One region of the Streptosporangium sp. NPDC053982 genome, then DNA from elsewhere that is predicted to be linked to it. Evidence: riboswitches for the same ligand, from Rfam matches in the RefSeq annotation. Region 1 holds a riboswitch; the other holds the start of a gene.

Region 1 (6,734 bases):
CGGCCGCCCCGCACCCGGAACGGCTGCGTCACCCGGACGACCAGGCCGCCGATCGGCGTCACGGCGTCCCGTACGGCCAGCAGGTCGGGAGCCTCCACCCCGCCGCCCGCGCCGTGCGTGAGCACCAGCAGGAAGCGCGGACGGGCGACCTCGCCGATCTCGGCCAGGGCCGGGCCGTGCGGGGTCGGGATCTCCAGGGCGGTCGCTTGACGCGGGGACACAGATGTCGTCCTAAAGGCCGATCCCGGGAGCCGGGATCAGGTAGAGAATCAGGGTGTGCAGGAGCATCACGATATCCGACAGGACATGCGCGCCACCCTGGAGGCCCGCCGCGATCTGGGCCCCGAGTACGAGGCCGCGCTGGTGGAGTCTTTCGTCGACCGGATCGACGCCACCATCACCGCCCGCGTCCGGGCCGAGCTACGCGCCGCGGACGCCGGCCCTCAACCTCCCGGGAACCGGCGCAGGGGCGACGGCTCGGTGTCGATCGCACTGGGCTCCCTGGGCATCGGCGTCCCGCTGACCGCGATCGCCGCGGGCGAGGCGGGGACGGCGGGCCTGCTGCTCGCCTGGGGCGGCATCATCGCGGTGAACCTCGCCCACGCCCTGGGCCGCCGCCGCCCCCACACCTGACCTATATATCGCGGTCGTGACGGAGGCGGACCTCGTCGGCGAGGTCGGCGTCGCCGTCCAGGCCGTAGCGCCACACCCGCTCGGCGTCCTCGTCGCGGCCGCGGAGCGGGAGCGTGCGGGCCAGCAGCTCGATGGCCAGCGCGCCGGTCTCCACGTCGCCCTCCTCCTCGACGGCGGCGGCGAACTCCGCGCACGCCAGGTCGAGGTGCGCCATGCCGAGCAGCACCCGCAGCCGGGCGGCGTCTGCGACGTCGGGTACGGCCAGCGCGGTGAGGACCGCGTCGGCGGCCTGCCCCGCCTCACCCTCCTGGAGGAAGAACTCCGCCAGCCGCTGGGCCGCCCGGGAGGCGATCTCCGGGTCCCCGGTGGCCAGGGCGGCGCGCAGCGCCTCCTCGGCCTCCTCCTCCCCCGTGGCCAGCCGGGCCAGGGCCATGTGCGCCAACGGCACGTAGGCCGGGTTGCCGATGCCCAGGGCGGCCTGCCAGGCGGCCCGTGCCTGGTCCGGCAGCTCCTCGCGCTCGAAGCTGCGGGCGAGCAGGCAGGCGGCCTGGGCGGCGAACTCCGGATGCCCGGTCGCCAGCGCGGTGCGCGCGGCCGATCGGGCGCCGGCCACGTCGCCGCGTTCCTCCAGCACCACCGCGAGTCCCACCGCCGCCTGGGCGCGATCGGGCCCCGCGGAGTCGGCGGCGAGATCCGCGAAGATCGCCGCAGCGGCGTCCAGGTCGCCGTCCTCGGCCAGTCTGCGGGCCGTTTCCAAGGGACGCGTGTCCACCTCTGGCATGCGGGGTCCTCTCCGGGTGAGGGAAACGCCCCGAGCCTAACGACTCGGGGCGCCCCGCGGTGTTCATTGCGATGCTTCGCTTCGCAATGAGCATGCTCGGGGGCGCCGGTGTCTGGACTGAGGAACGCAGCCGCGAAGCGGCGGAGCGACGAGGGAAGACACCGGCTCAAGAGCCCCCGAGCCGCGACACGCAGTGTCGCAATGAGCAGGTCAGTCCTCGTAGGCCGACAGCGGCGGGCAGGAGCACACCAGGTTGCGGTCGCCGTAGGCCTGGTCGACGCGGCGGACCGGCGACCAGTACTTGTCCTCGCGCAGCGACGACACCGGGTAGGCCGCCTCAACCCTGCCGTAGGGGTGGTCCCAGTCGTCGGTGACCAGGCAGTCGGCGGTGTGCGGGGCGTTGCGCAGCGGGTTGTCCTTCTTGTCGTACTCGCCGGAGGCGACCTTGGCGATCTCGCCGCGGATCGCGATCATGGCGTCGCAGAATCGGTCGAGCTCGGCCAGGTCCTCGCTCTCGGTGGGCTCGATCATCAGCGTGCCGGCCACCGGGAAGGACATCGTCGGCGCGTGGAAGCCGTAGTCGATGAGGCGCTTGGCCACGTCGTCCACGGTCACACCGGTCTCCTTGGTGATCTGGCGCAGGTCCACGATGCACTCGTGGGCAACCAGGCCCTCGCGGCCGGTGTAGAGGACCGGGTAGTGCGGTGCCAGGCGGCGGGCGAGGTAGTTGGCCGACAGGATGGCCTGCTCGGTGGCCGCCCGGAGCCCCTCGGCGCCCATCATCCGGATGTAGGCCCAGGAGATCGGCAGGATGCCCGCCGAGCCGTACGGCGCGGCCGAGACCGGGCCGACCGGCGAGCCGTCGCGCAGCGGGTGCCCGGGGAGGTACTCGGCGAGGTGGGCGCGGACCGCGACGGGCCCGACGCCGGGACCGCCGCCGCCGTGCGGGATGCAGAAGGTCTTGTGCAGGTTCAGGTGGGAGACGTCCGCCCCGAACTCGCCCGGCTTGGCCAGGCCGACCAGCGCGTTGAGGTTGGCGCCGTCGACGTAGACCTGGCCGCCGGCCTCGTGCACCAGCTCGCAGATCCGGGTGATGCCCTCCTCGTAGACGCCGTGCGTGGACGGGTAGGTCACCATGATCGCAGCGAGCCGGTCGCGGTTCTTCTCGATCTTGGCGGCGAGGTCGCCGAGGTCGACGTTGCCGTCGTCGTCGCAGGCCACCACGACGACCCGCATGCCGGCCATGACGGCGCTGGCGGCGTTGGTCCCGTGCGCGGAGGAGGGGATGAGGCAGACGTCGCGGCCGGATTCGCCGCGCGCCCGGTGGTAGGCGCGGATGGCGAGCAGGCCGGCGAACTCGCCCTGGGAACCGGCGTTGGGCTGGATCGACACGGCGTCGTAGCCGGTGACCTCGGCGAGCCAGCCCTCCAGCTGCCCGATCAGCTCGGTGTAGCCGGTGCCCTGCTCGGCGGGGGCGTAGGGGTGCAGGCCGGCGAACTCCGGCCAGGTGATCGGCTCCATCTCGGTGGTCGCGTTGAGCTTCATGGTGCACGAGCCCAGCGGGATCATCGACCGGTCGAGTGCGATGTCCCTGTCCTGCAGCCTGCGCAGGTAGCGGAGCATGGCGGTCTCGGAGCGGTGGCTGTGGAAGACCGGGTGGGTCAGGAAGTCGCTCGTCCGGGTCAGGGTTGCGGGCAGCGCGTCGTGGGCGGAGGCGTCCAGGTCGGCCAGGACCGCGCCGCCGGCGCCGAAGGCGGCCAGCACCCGCTCGATGTGCGGCAGCTCGGTCCTCTCGTCGCAGGAGACGCCGACGTGGTCGTCGTCGGCGAGCCGCAGGTTGACTCCGTTGTCGCGGGCCGCGGCGACGACCTCGGCGGCCCGGCCCGGGACGCGGGCCAGCACGGTGTCGAAGAAGGCGTCGTGGACGACCTCGACGCCGCCCTGGCGCAGGCCCTCGGCGAGGACGACGGCGTGGCGGTGGACGCGGCGGCCGATCCTGCGCAGCCCCTCGGGGCCGTGGTAGACGGCGTACATCCCGGCGATCACCGCGAGCAGCACCTGCGCGGTGCAGATGTTGCTCGTGGCCTTCTCCCGGCGGATGTGCTGCTCGCGGGTCTGGAGCGCGAGGCGGTAGGCGGGGCGGCCGTCGGCGTCCTGGGAGACGCCCACCAGGCGGCCGGGCATCTGCCGCTGCAGGCCGTCGCGGACCGCCATGTAGGCGGCGTGCGGGCCGCCGAAGCCCATCGGCACACCGAACCGCTGGGTGGAGCCGACCGCGATGTCGGCGCCCATCTCACCGGGGGCGGTCAGCACGGTGAGGGCCAGCAGGTCGGCGGCGGCGACGACCTGGGCGCCGCGGGCGTGGGCGGCGTCGGCGACGGAGCGGAAGTCCCTGATCCGGCCGCTCGCGCCCGGGTACTGCACGAGCACGCCGAAGCAGTCGGGCAGCTCGGCGGTGAAGTCGCTCTCGACCAGCTCGATGCCGAGCGGCTCGGCGCGGGTGGCGAGCACGGCCTTGGTCTGCGGCAGGGCGTCGGCGTCGACGACGAACACGTTGGAGGCGGCCTTGCCGGCGCGGCGGGCCAGGGTCATCGCCTCGGCGACGGCGGTGGCCTCGTCGAGCAGGGAGGCCCCGGCGACGTCGAGGGCGGTCAGGTCGGCCACGACCGTCTGGAAGTTGAGCAGGGCCTCCAGGCGGCCCTGGGAGATCTCCGGCTGGTAGGGCGTGTAGGCGGTGTACCAGCCCGGGTTCTCCAGGAGATTGCGGCGGATGACGGCCGGGGTGATCGTGTCGTGGTAACCCAGGCCGATCATCGAGGTGAGCACGGTGTTGCGGGAGGCGAGGGCGCGCAGCTCGGCGATGGCCTCCGGCTCGCTCGCCGCCGGAGGGAGGTCGAGCCGGTCGGCGATACGGATCGCCTCCGGCACGGCCACCGCGAGGAGGTCGGCGGCGGAGGCGAAGCCGACCGTCTCCAGCATGCGGGCCTGGTCTGCGTCGGCCGGGCCGATGTGACGGGTGGAGAAAGGCGGGGAGCTGAGCTCACCGAGCGGTGACAGGTCGGTCATGGAAAGCCTCCCGAGGCTGGTGGAGACCGGCGCTGAGCGCGGGCGTATGCCGGGTCTCCCCCTCTGTCATCTCCACCTGAGAGCTTCACCTTCCCCGCCGGGGAGGGCTTTCACCGTCGGTGAGACACGCCTGGCGGGCGCACCTGCTTTCCAGAGTCGCCTCGTCCGTGCGGTACAGGGTGCCTGAGAGATTCCGGGGAGGTTTGCTCCTTCGGCGCCCCGGTCGAGCCGGGGTCTCTCCCGCACGGTGTCTGCGGCCAGACCAACTTTACCCGGTTCGCCGGGCTCTGCGACGGCGGGCCAGCTCATCCGCCTGATGATCTCCTAAAGGGCTGTGGGACGCCTCCGCCCGCTCGCCGGGCAGATCGGCCAGGGAACCCTCCACCTCCTGCCAGACGCGGCCCAGCGCGATGCCGAAGACGCCCTGGCCGCCCTGGAGGAGGTCGATGACCTCGTCGGGCGAGGTGCACTCGTAGACGCTCACGCCGTCGCTCATCAGGGTGATCTGGGCGAGGTCGCTGACCCCGCGGTCACGGAGGTGCTGTACGGCGATGCGGATCTGCTGGAGGGAGACGCCGGTGTCGAGGAGGCGTTTGACGACTTTGAGGACGAGGATGTCGCGGAAGCCGTACAGTCGCTGGGAACCTGAGCCCTGGGCGGCCCTGACCGTGGGCTCGACGAGCCCGGTGCGGGCCCAGTAGTCGAGCTGGCGGTAGGTGATGTCGGCGGCGGCGCAGGCGGTGGGGCCGCGGTAACCGACGTCGGCGGGCGGGCTCACCGGCGCCCCGTCGAACAGCAGACCCTCTTCGCCCGCGCGCTGACAGGCCTCCCCGCGCCGTTTCGGGTCATCCTGATCGGCGTTTCTACCCTCGCCGCTGCTGACCGCCACGCGGACCTCCGGCTTTCTCTCATCCCGCGGCCTGATCTGGGGGTTTACGCGCGGCCCCGGGGTTCACTTGCACCGTAGGCTCGGGGCCAAGCCCAGTCAACGACCCCACCCGGCGCGTCGTGAAGCGTAAATGCACCGAAATACCTACCCCGCGCGACCGAAGTCCTCGGGCGTGATTGTGTCAAGGAACTCCCTGAACTTCTCCACCTCGTCCTCCTGGTCATCGGGGATGATCACCCCGGCCTCGGCGACCACGTCCTCGCTGGCGAAGATGCGGGCTCCGGTGCGCAACGCGAGGGCGATCGAGTCCGACGGGCGGGCGCTGACCTCCGTCCCGTTGGAGAACACGAGATCGGCGAAGAAGATGCCGTCCCGGAGGGCGACGATGTTGACGGTGGTCAACTGGACGTCCAAGGCGTCGAGCACGTCGCGGAAGAGGTCATGGGTGAGCGGCCGCGGTGGCGGCTCGTCGGCCTGGGCCATGGCGATCGCCGTGGCCTCGGTCATGCCGATCCAGATCGGCAGATAGCGCTCCCCATGTGCCTCCTTGAGCAGAACAATGGGCTGGTTGGAAGGCATCTCAACCCGAACGCCCACGACCTCCATCTGCAACACGGGCTGCTCCATCTTCGCTGGATTTCGACCGGTTCGTTCAACGTAACATCCGGGGGACTTCGGCCGTCCGGCCAGGGCTCACCGGCCCAGGGCCCCTCGAACGCCGGAACGCAGCAACGAGGCGTGTAATTCCAGCAGGAGCCCGGATATCTCCCGGGCCGTCTCATCGGCCTCGGCGATCGCTCCGGGGCCGCGGCGGCGCAGCAGGGGGGCGATGGCCTGCTCCACCAGGCCGGCCTCGCGCTCGGCGGCGGCCTTGACCGCCCGCAGGTGGCGGGCGTGCAGGCCGAAGGCGGCCAGGGCGCCGACGCTGCGGGCCACCGCCAGGGCCTCGGCGTCGTAGTGGCGGGCCACGGCCTCCACCAGGCCGAAGTCCTCCAGCTCGGTCAGGGCCTCCTCGGAGAGCGAGGCGGCGGTCAGCAGCTCCGCGCGGGTGAGGCGGACCTCCCTGACCGGCTCGTCGGGCAGGGCCCGGGGCGGGGCGACCGGCCGCTCCTCGCGGTCGGCCGCCTCCAGCCGGTCCTTGATCACGCGCAACGGGAGGTAGCGGTCACGCTGCTCGCTGAGGATGTAGCGGAGCCGCTCGACGTCGGAGTAGGTGAACTTGCGGTAGCCGGAGGGGCTGCGCTCCGGCTCGATCAGCCCCTCGCCCTCCAGGAAGCGAATCTTGGAGATGCTGACGTCGGGGAACTCGCCCTGCAGCAGGGCGAGCACCTCCCCGATGCTCATGTGCGCACGAGCGGCCTGCGA
Region 2 (6,734 bases), on a different contig from region 1:
CGCCATGCTGGGGGTTGCGCTTAAAGAAATCGAAGGGCTCGCCCGGATCCGCGTCCGGTGGGTCAAATGCGACCGGCTGCGGATCTCGGTGACCTGCGGGCCGTCGTCGGACCTCGCGAAGCTCGTCGCGCGGCTGAACCGCGACGCGGTCGGCAAGGTGCGCCGGACGGTCGGAGACGACGATCTCGGGGCGGTCGTCCGGCTGCACGTCGGACGGCGCTGACCCGCCGGACCACGACCCGGCCGGTACGGCGGGCGTCGGCCGGTCCGCCCACGGATCCCGGTCTCCCAGGCTCGGGTAGGCATCGCGGGACGGGCTGAAGAACGTGCCGGGACGCGCGTCGGCCGCCGCGGCGACCGGGATCGGATGCACGAGCCGGTCGCTCCGCCCGGGCGCGGGGAAGGCCGGCACCTCCGGGCCGGACGCGCCCGGGGTCTCCTCATCCGCCGCACGAGGTCTCCTGGAGGTCCGGGAGAAGGCCAGCCCGGCCGCCAGGCAGGCGAACGGCAGGGCGGGCACCACGTACCGGTGGTCGAAGGCCGCGATGAACGGCGGCAGCGCCAGCAGCGTCGCGCCGGCCGCCCACGGCAGCAGCACGGCGCCGCCGAGCCGCCGGATGCGCGCCAGGACGCCGACCAGGCCGATCAGCACGATCGCGGCGATGAACGGGCCGCGCAGATAGCCGTACCGCTGGTAGTCGCGGAGCAGCCCGGCGTACGGCTCGGCCAGCACGGGCCGGCCCGAGACGCCCTGGTAGGCGGCGGTGATCTGCTCGGCCGTCCGGCCCCGGGAGGCGGCGCCCTCCGGGAAGGGCCTGGCCGTCTCCGGGAAGACGTAGGCGCTCTGCGGGCCGGGGGCGGGGTAGACGCGGCGGTTCCAGTCGAAGATGTGGGCCACGTCGGCCAGTCCGGTGCGCAGGAAGTCGAGGGGCTGGGCCCTGATGGCCTGGGCGGCGAAGTCGCCGGCGAGCCGGTCGCGCTCTGCCCAGCTCCCCTCGATCTCGTTCAGCGGGGAGGAGCCGTCCCAGATGTACGCCGGTGGGGCCTTGCGCTCGCTCACCGGCTCGTCCGGGCACAGGACGGCCTCCGGACCGGCCGGTCTGATCTTCGGGCAGTCGGCGAAGGTGAGCGTGCGCGCGTACAGGAAGGCGTTGCCACGGGTCAGCCCGTAGGAACCGTACTCGGAGTGGAACCAGGCGGCGTAGGCGCCCAGGCCCAGCGCGGCGGCCACGGCGGTGGCGGTGACCGCCCGCCAGCCGGCCCGGCGGATCACCAGGCAGACGAGGACGACGGCGGTCAGCGGCAGGCCGATCGTCCGGGTGACGGTCGCCGCGGCCAGCAGCAGTCCGGCGAACAGGGCGGCCGGGACGCCCGGCCGCTCCCGCCGCAGCAGCAGCGTGACGGCCAGCACCGCGAGGAACTCCATCAGGGAGTCGGCCATGACGAGGTGTTCGAGCTGGACCTGGTGGACGTCCAGCAGGACCGGCAGGGCGGCGAGCGTGGCGCCCCAGCCGGGCAGGCCGCCGGGGCGGCGCAGCACGAGGTAGACGCAGACCGCCGTGGCCAGGCCGAGGAGGTGCTGGACGACGACGACGGCCGGCACGCTGGACAGGGGGTGCAGCAGCCACAGGAACAGCGAGTATCCCGAGGGCCGCGACTCCATGGGCCGCGGGTCGAGGCCGCCGTTGAGGTAGACGAAGGAGTCGGCCCAGAACCACAGGGCCGGGCGGTAGCCGAGCACGGCCAGGGCCCGCAGCGCGCCCCCGGCGAGCAGGGCGGCCAGGAAGACCCAGTGGGCGCCGAGAAGGCGGAGAAGGCGCGGGGAACGGCGGTCCGGACGTACTCCCGCTGACACCTTCCGACCTCCGGGTCCATCTCGGGTGGAAGGCTCCTGCGGCCGGAACCTCCGCGACGAGCCAACCAGCATAGGCCGCCCGGCGGAGATCAGGTGCGGAAAGGCGGCTTTTGCGCTGATTCTGCCGATTCTGATGATTCGATGGTCATGCGCCGGAGACCTTCCCGCACGGTGACCTGCGGAGACGTGCGCGCGGCCTGCGGTGGCGGCTCAGCACTCGATGACGTTCACCGCGAGGCCGCCGCGGCTGGTCTCCTTGTACTTGTCGAGCATGTCCCGGCCGGTGTCGCGCATCGTCTTGATCGCCTTGTCCAGCGGGACGAAGTGCCGGCCGTCGCCGCGCAGCGCGATCCGGGCGGCGGTGATCGCCTTGATCGAGGCCACCGCGTTGCGCTCGATGCACGGGATCTGCACCAGTCCGCCGATCGGATCGCAGGTCAGGCCGAGGTTGTGCTCGATGCCGATCTCGGCTGCGTTCTCCACCTGCTCCGGGGTGCCGCCCAGCGCCTCGGTGAGCCCGGCCGCGGCCATCGAGCAGGCCGACCCGACCTCGCCCTGGCAGCCGACCTCGGCGCCGGAGATGGAGGCGTTCTCCTTGAACAGCACGCCGATCGCCCCGGCGGTCAGCAGGAAGCGCACCACGCCGTCCTCGCCGGGCGTCGGCGTGAACCGGTGGTAGTAGGTGAGCACGGCCGGGATGATGCCCGCCGCGCCGTTCGTCGGGGCGGTGACGATCCGGCCGCCGGCCGCGTTCTCCTCGTTCACCGCCAGCGCGAACAACGTGACCCAGTCCATCGCCTGCAGCGGGTCCTGCCCGGACGACTCGCCGCTGAGCCGCCGGTGGAGCTGGTGGGCCCGGCGGCGGACCTTCAGCCCGCCGGGCAGCACGCCCTCCTTGTCGATGCCGCGCCGCACGCACTCGCTCATGACGCGCCACAGGTTCAGCAGGTCGTCGCGGATCTCCTGCGCGGAGCGGCCGAACGCCTTCTCGTTCTCCATCATCAGCCCGGAGATCGACAGGCCGGTCTCGGCGCAGTGCGCCAGCAGCTCGGCACCGGTCGTGAAGGGGTACGGCACCGCGGTGTCGTCGGGCTTGATCCGGTCGGCACCGGTGGCGTTCTCGTCCACCACGAACCCGCCGCCCACCGAGTAGTAGACCTTCTCACGGAGCGGGTCACCCGACTCGGAGAAGGCGGTGAAGCGCATGCCGTTGGGGTGGTGCGGCAGCGAGATCTTCCGTTCGAAGACGAGGTCCTCGCCGATCACGAAGGGGATCTCGTGCGCGCCGTACAACCGGACGGTCCCGCTCTCGCGCATGGCGGCCAGCCGCTCGTCGACGGTGTCGACGTCCACCAGCTCGGGCTTCTCACCCGACAGGCCGAGCAGGACGGCCTTGTCACTGCCGTGGCCCTTGCCGGTCAGCCCGAGCGAGCCGTACAGGATCGCCTCGACCCTCGCGGTCTTCTCCAGCAGCCCGTCCTGGGCGAGGCCGCGGGCGAACCTGTGCGCCGCGGCCATCGGGCCCCCGGTGTGCGAACTGGACGGGCCGATACCGATCTTGAAGAGATCGAAGACGCTGATCGCCATTGATCTGGTCCTTGCTTGCGTCGCCGCGACCACGCGAGCCCCCATGGCCCGCATGGTCACGGCACTGTTGGGAGGAGGTCAGGACTCACCGGAGGTGAGCACGCCGTACTCCTCGGCGGACAGGAGGTCCTCGGGCCGGCCCTCCATACGGACGCGGAAGAGCCAGCCCTCGCCGTAGGGGTCGCTGTTGACCAGCGACGGGTCGTCCACGACCAGGTCGTTGACCTCGACGATCTCGCCGCCCACCGGGGCGAAGATGTCGCTCACCGACTTGGTGGACTCGACCTCGCCGACCGCGTCACCCGCGGCGACGGTGGAGCCGACCTCGGGGACCTGCACGTAGACCACGTCACCGAGCGACTCGGCGGCGTAGGCCGTGACGCCCACGGTGAGGGTCAGGCCGTCGTCGATGCCCGCGACCCACTCGTGCTCCTTGGTGTACTGCAGGTCATCGGGAATGCTGCTCACTTTTTCCTCCTGTAGAAAGGCAGGTCGACGACCTCGACCGCTTCATGGGTACCCCGGATGCTCACGGCCAGACCCTCGGAACGGTCACCGTCCACGTAGGCCATGGCGATGGGCCTGCCCAGGGTCTGGGACGGGGCTCCGCTGGTCACCTCGCCGACGACGGCGCCGTCACCGGCGACGACCACCGGGTAGCCGTGGCGGGGCACCCTGCGGCCGGTCGCGATCAGTCCGACCAGGCGGCGCGCGGGCGGGACGTCCCTGAGAGGCTCCAGGGCGGCCCGGCCGACGAAGTCGCCCGGTTTGTCAAACCTCACCACACGGCCGAGCCCGGCGTCGAACGGGGTCAGCCCGGACGTCAGCTCGTTGCCGTACAGCGGCATGCCCGCCTCCAGGCGGAGGGTGTCGCGGGCGGACAGGCCCGCGGGGATGAGACCGTGCGGGGCGCCCGCCTCGGTCAGCGCCGACCACAGCGCCTCGGCGTCACCGGCGGCGACGAACAGCTCGAAGCCGTCCTCGCCGGTGTAGCCGGTGCGGGCGATGAGCGCCCGGACCCCGGCGACGGTCGCGGGCAGGCCGGCGTAGTACCTCAGGCCGTCGAGGTCGGCGTCCGTGAGCCCGCCGAGGATGGCGCGCGAGTTCGGGCCCTGCACCGCGACCAGCGCGTACTCCTCGGAGCGGTCGTCCACCGCGGCGTCGAAGTCCTTGGCCCGATCGGTCAGCTCGGCGGCGACCCGGGGGTAGTTGGACGCGTTGGCGACGACCATGAACTCGTCGGCGGCCAGGCGGTAGACGATCAGGTCGTCCAGCACGCCGCCGTCCGGCGAGACGATCATGGTGTAGCGGGCGCGGCCCGGCTCCAGCGCCGACAGGTGGCCGACCAGCGCGTAGTCGAGGGCCTCACCCGCCTGCGGGCCGGTCACGAAGATCTCACCCATGTGGGAGAGGTCGAACAGGCCCGCCGCCTGGCGGACAGCGTTGTGCTCGGCGGACTCGCTGCCGTAACGCAGCGGCATCAGCCACCCCGCGAAGTCGGTCAGGGTGGCGCCGAGAGCCTCGTGGACACCGCGCAGCGGCGTGGGTCGTGACATGTTCGCACCTCAGGCAGGGGACGGATGAGAGCATCCTCCCCCTCTGTCATCGTTGCCTGAGAGCTTCGCCCGATTTTTGCCGGACTTTCACCTTCGGCGAGGCCGTACGGCCTGCTTTCCAGAGGTCACCTACCCGCACGGTCCTTTGCCTTGAGAGGTTCGCGGGGAGGGCTTGCTCCTTCAGGGGTCCTGGCCTGGATGTCAGGACTCTCTCCCGCACGGGTTCATCGGTGCCGTGGCCAGCCTAACCGGCGGCACCCGCCGAGCGAAATCCCTCACGGGGACTCACCGGGAACTCACCGGGGACTCACGGGGGCTCGCGGGGGACTCGCGGGGAAACGTCCGTCTCCGCCCGGCCGTACGGCGGGGCGGCCGTGTCGCATGGGTTCCTTGCATAATCTGATGAATCGATGGACGACTTCTTCCGCGAGAGGATCCTTGAGACGGGACGGCTGCCGCTGTTCTGCTTCTTCGTCGCGCTGATCGCCGCGTTCGTGCTGACCAGGATCAACGTCCGGCTGATCCGGGCGAAGATCGGCTGGTTCGGGAACGTCAGCGTCGGTGACATGCACATCCACCACGTGGTGTTCGGCGTGGTGCTGACCCTGCTGGGCGGGGTGGCGGGGCTGGTCGTCTCGGGCCTCTCCCAGGGCTGGTACGCCGTGACGGCCGCCGTGTTCGGGGCGGGGGCCGCCCTGATACTGGACGAGTTCGCGCTGATCCTGCACCTTCGCGACGTCTACTGGGAGGAGGAGGGGCGGGCGTCGGTGGACGCGGTGTTCACCGCGATCGCGATCACCGGCCTGCTCCTCACCGGTCTGCGCCCGCTGGTCTGGGAGAACTCCGACGGCACGCCGCGTGGGGCGTGGCTCACCGCCGGCGTCATCGTGGCGAACCTCGCGCTGGCCGTGGTCACCCTCCTCAAGGGGAAGATCTGGACCGGCCTGGCCGGTCTGTTCCTGCCGCCGCTGCTGATCGTGGGCGCGTTACGGCTGGCCCGTCCGGGCTCGCCGTGGGCGCACTGGTTCATGGCGCCCGGCTCCCGGCGGCCCCGGCCCCGGAAGATGGCCACGGCGGTGCACCGGGAGAGGCGCTGGCGGCGACCGGTCATCCAGGCGAAGATCGCCTTCCAGGAGTTCGTCTCCGGCCGGCACGACCTGCCCTCCACCCGCCGCCTGGTCAGGCTCCAGGAGCGCCACGAGCACCCTGCGGGTCAGGAGCGCGTCACGGGCCGGGAACGTGCCACGGGCCGGGGACACCACGAGGGCGCCGCGGGCCGGGACGGCCGCGAGCAGAGCCGGGACGACCGCGGGCACACCACGGGCCGGGGACGCCATGAGGGCGCCGCGGGCCGGGACGGCCGTGAGCACACCGCGAGCCGGGAGTGACCCGGCCGTGAGCGGACTTCCGTCCCGCTGGGAGGGCGTGGCGCACCGGGTGCCCGACTCCCTCGCCGACCTGCGCGGCCCCGCCACCGGGGTGGTCAGCCTGCCCGTCCACCTGGCCTGGTCGGGCCTGACCGAGTTCGACCTGGGGAACCGGCTGCTGCGGATGAGCCTTTACCGGACGGTCATCACCGGCGGCGGGCGCGAGGACGCCGAGGCGTACCTCAACGCCGGGATCCTCCTCGCCGACTGGCCCCTGCTGCGCCGTGGCCTCGGGCCGAGTTACCGCGGAGCCTGGGAGGGCAAGATCTCCGCGTTGGGACGAGCGCGAGCCAGGTGGGAGTGAGCAGG

The links. A riboswitch is a leader RNA that binds a small molecule or an ion and turns the genes downstream of it on or off. The one in region 1 is predicted to bind glycine.
Region 2: it holds a riboswitch for glycine, as region 1 does, so the genes downstream of both, gcvT (glycine cleavage system aminomethyltransferase GcvT) here and gcvP (aminomethyl-transferring glycine dehydrogenase) in region 1, are expected to answer to the same signal.

The regions. Positions count from the first base shown of each region.
Region 1 is NZ_JBVJKQ010000005.1:376,812-383,545, forward strand. It holds gene ACZ6W9_RS11385 (alpha/beta hydrolase family protein) at 1-197, opposite strand, end outside; gene ACZ6W9_RS11390 (hypothetical protein) at 307-633, shown strand; gene ACZ6W9_RS11395 (tetratricopeptide repeat protein) at 635-1,414, opposite strand; gene gcvP (aminomethyl-transferring glycine dehydrogenase) at 1,625-4,480, opposite strand; glycine riboswitch at 4,641-4,733, opposite strand; gene ACZ6W9_RS11405 (MerR family transcriptional regulator) at 4,749-5,369, opposite strand; gene ACZ6W9_RS11410 (bifunctional nuclease family protein) at 5,514-5,984, opposite strand; gene ftsR (transcriptional regulator FtsR) at 6,063-6,713, opposite strand.
Region 2 is NZ_JBVJKQ010000009.1:134,878-141,611, reverse strand. It holds gene ACZ6W9_RS17905 (hypothetical protein) at 1-1,855, opposite strand, end outside; gene ACZ6W9_RS17900 (L-serine ammonia-lyase) at 2,066-3,442, opposite strand; gene gcvH (glycine cleavage system protein GcvH) at 3,521-3,910, opposite strand; gene gcvT (glycine cleavage system aminomethyltransferase GcvT) at 3,907-4,998, opposite strand; glycine riboswitch at 5,032-5,126, opposite strand; glycine riboswitch at 5,127-5,225, opposite strand; gene ACZ6W9_RS17885 (hypothetical protein) at 5,409-6,386, shown strand; gene ACZ6W9_RS17880 (hypothetical protein) at 6,394-6,729, shown strand.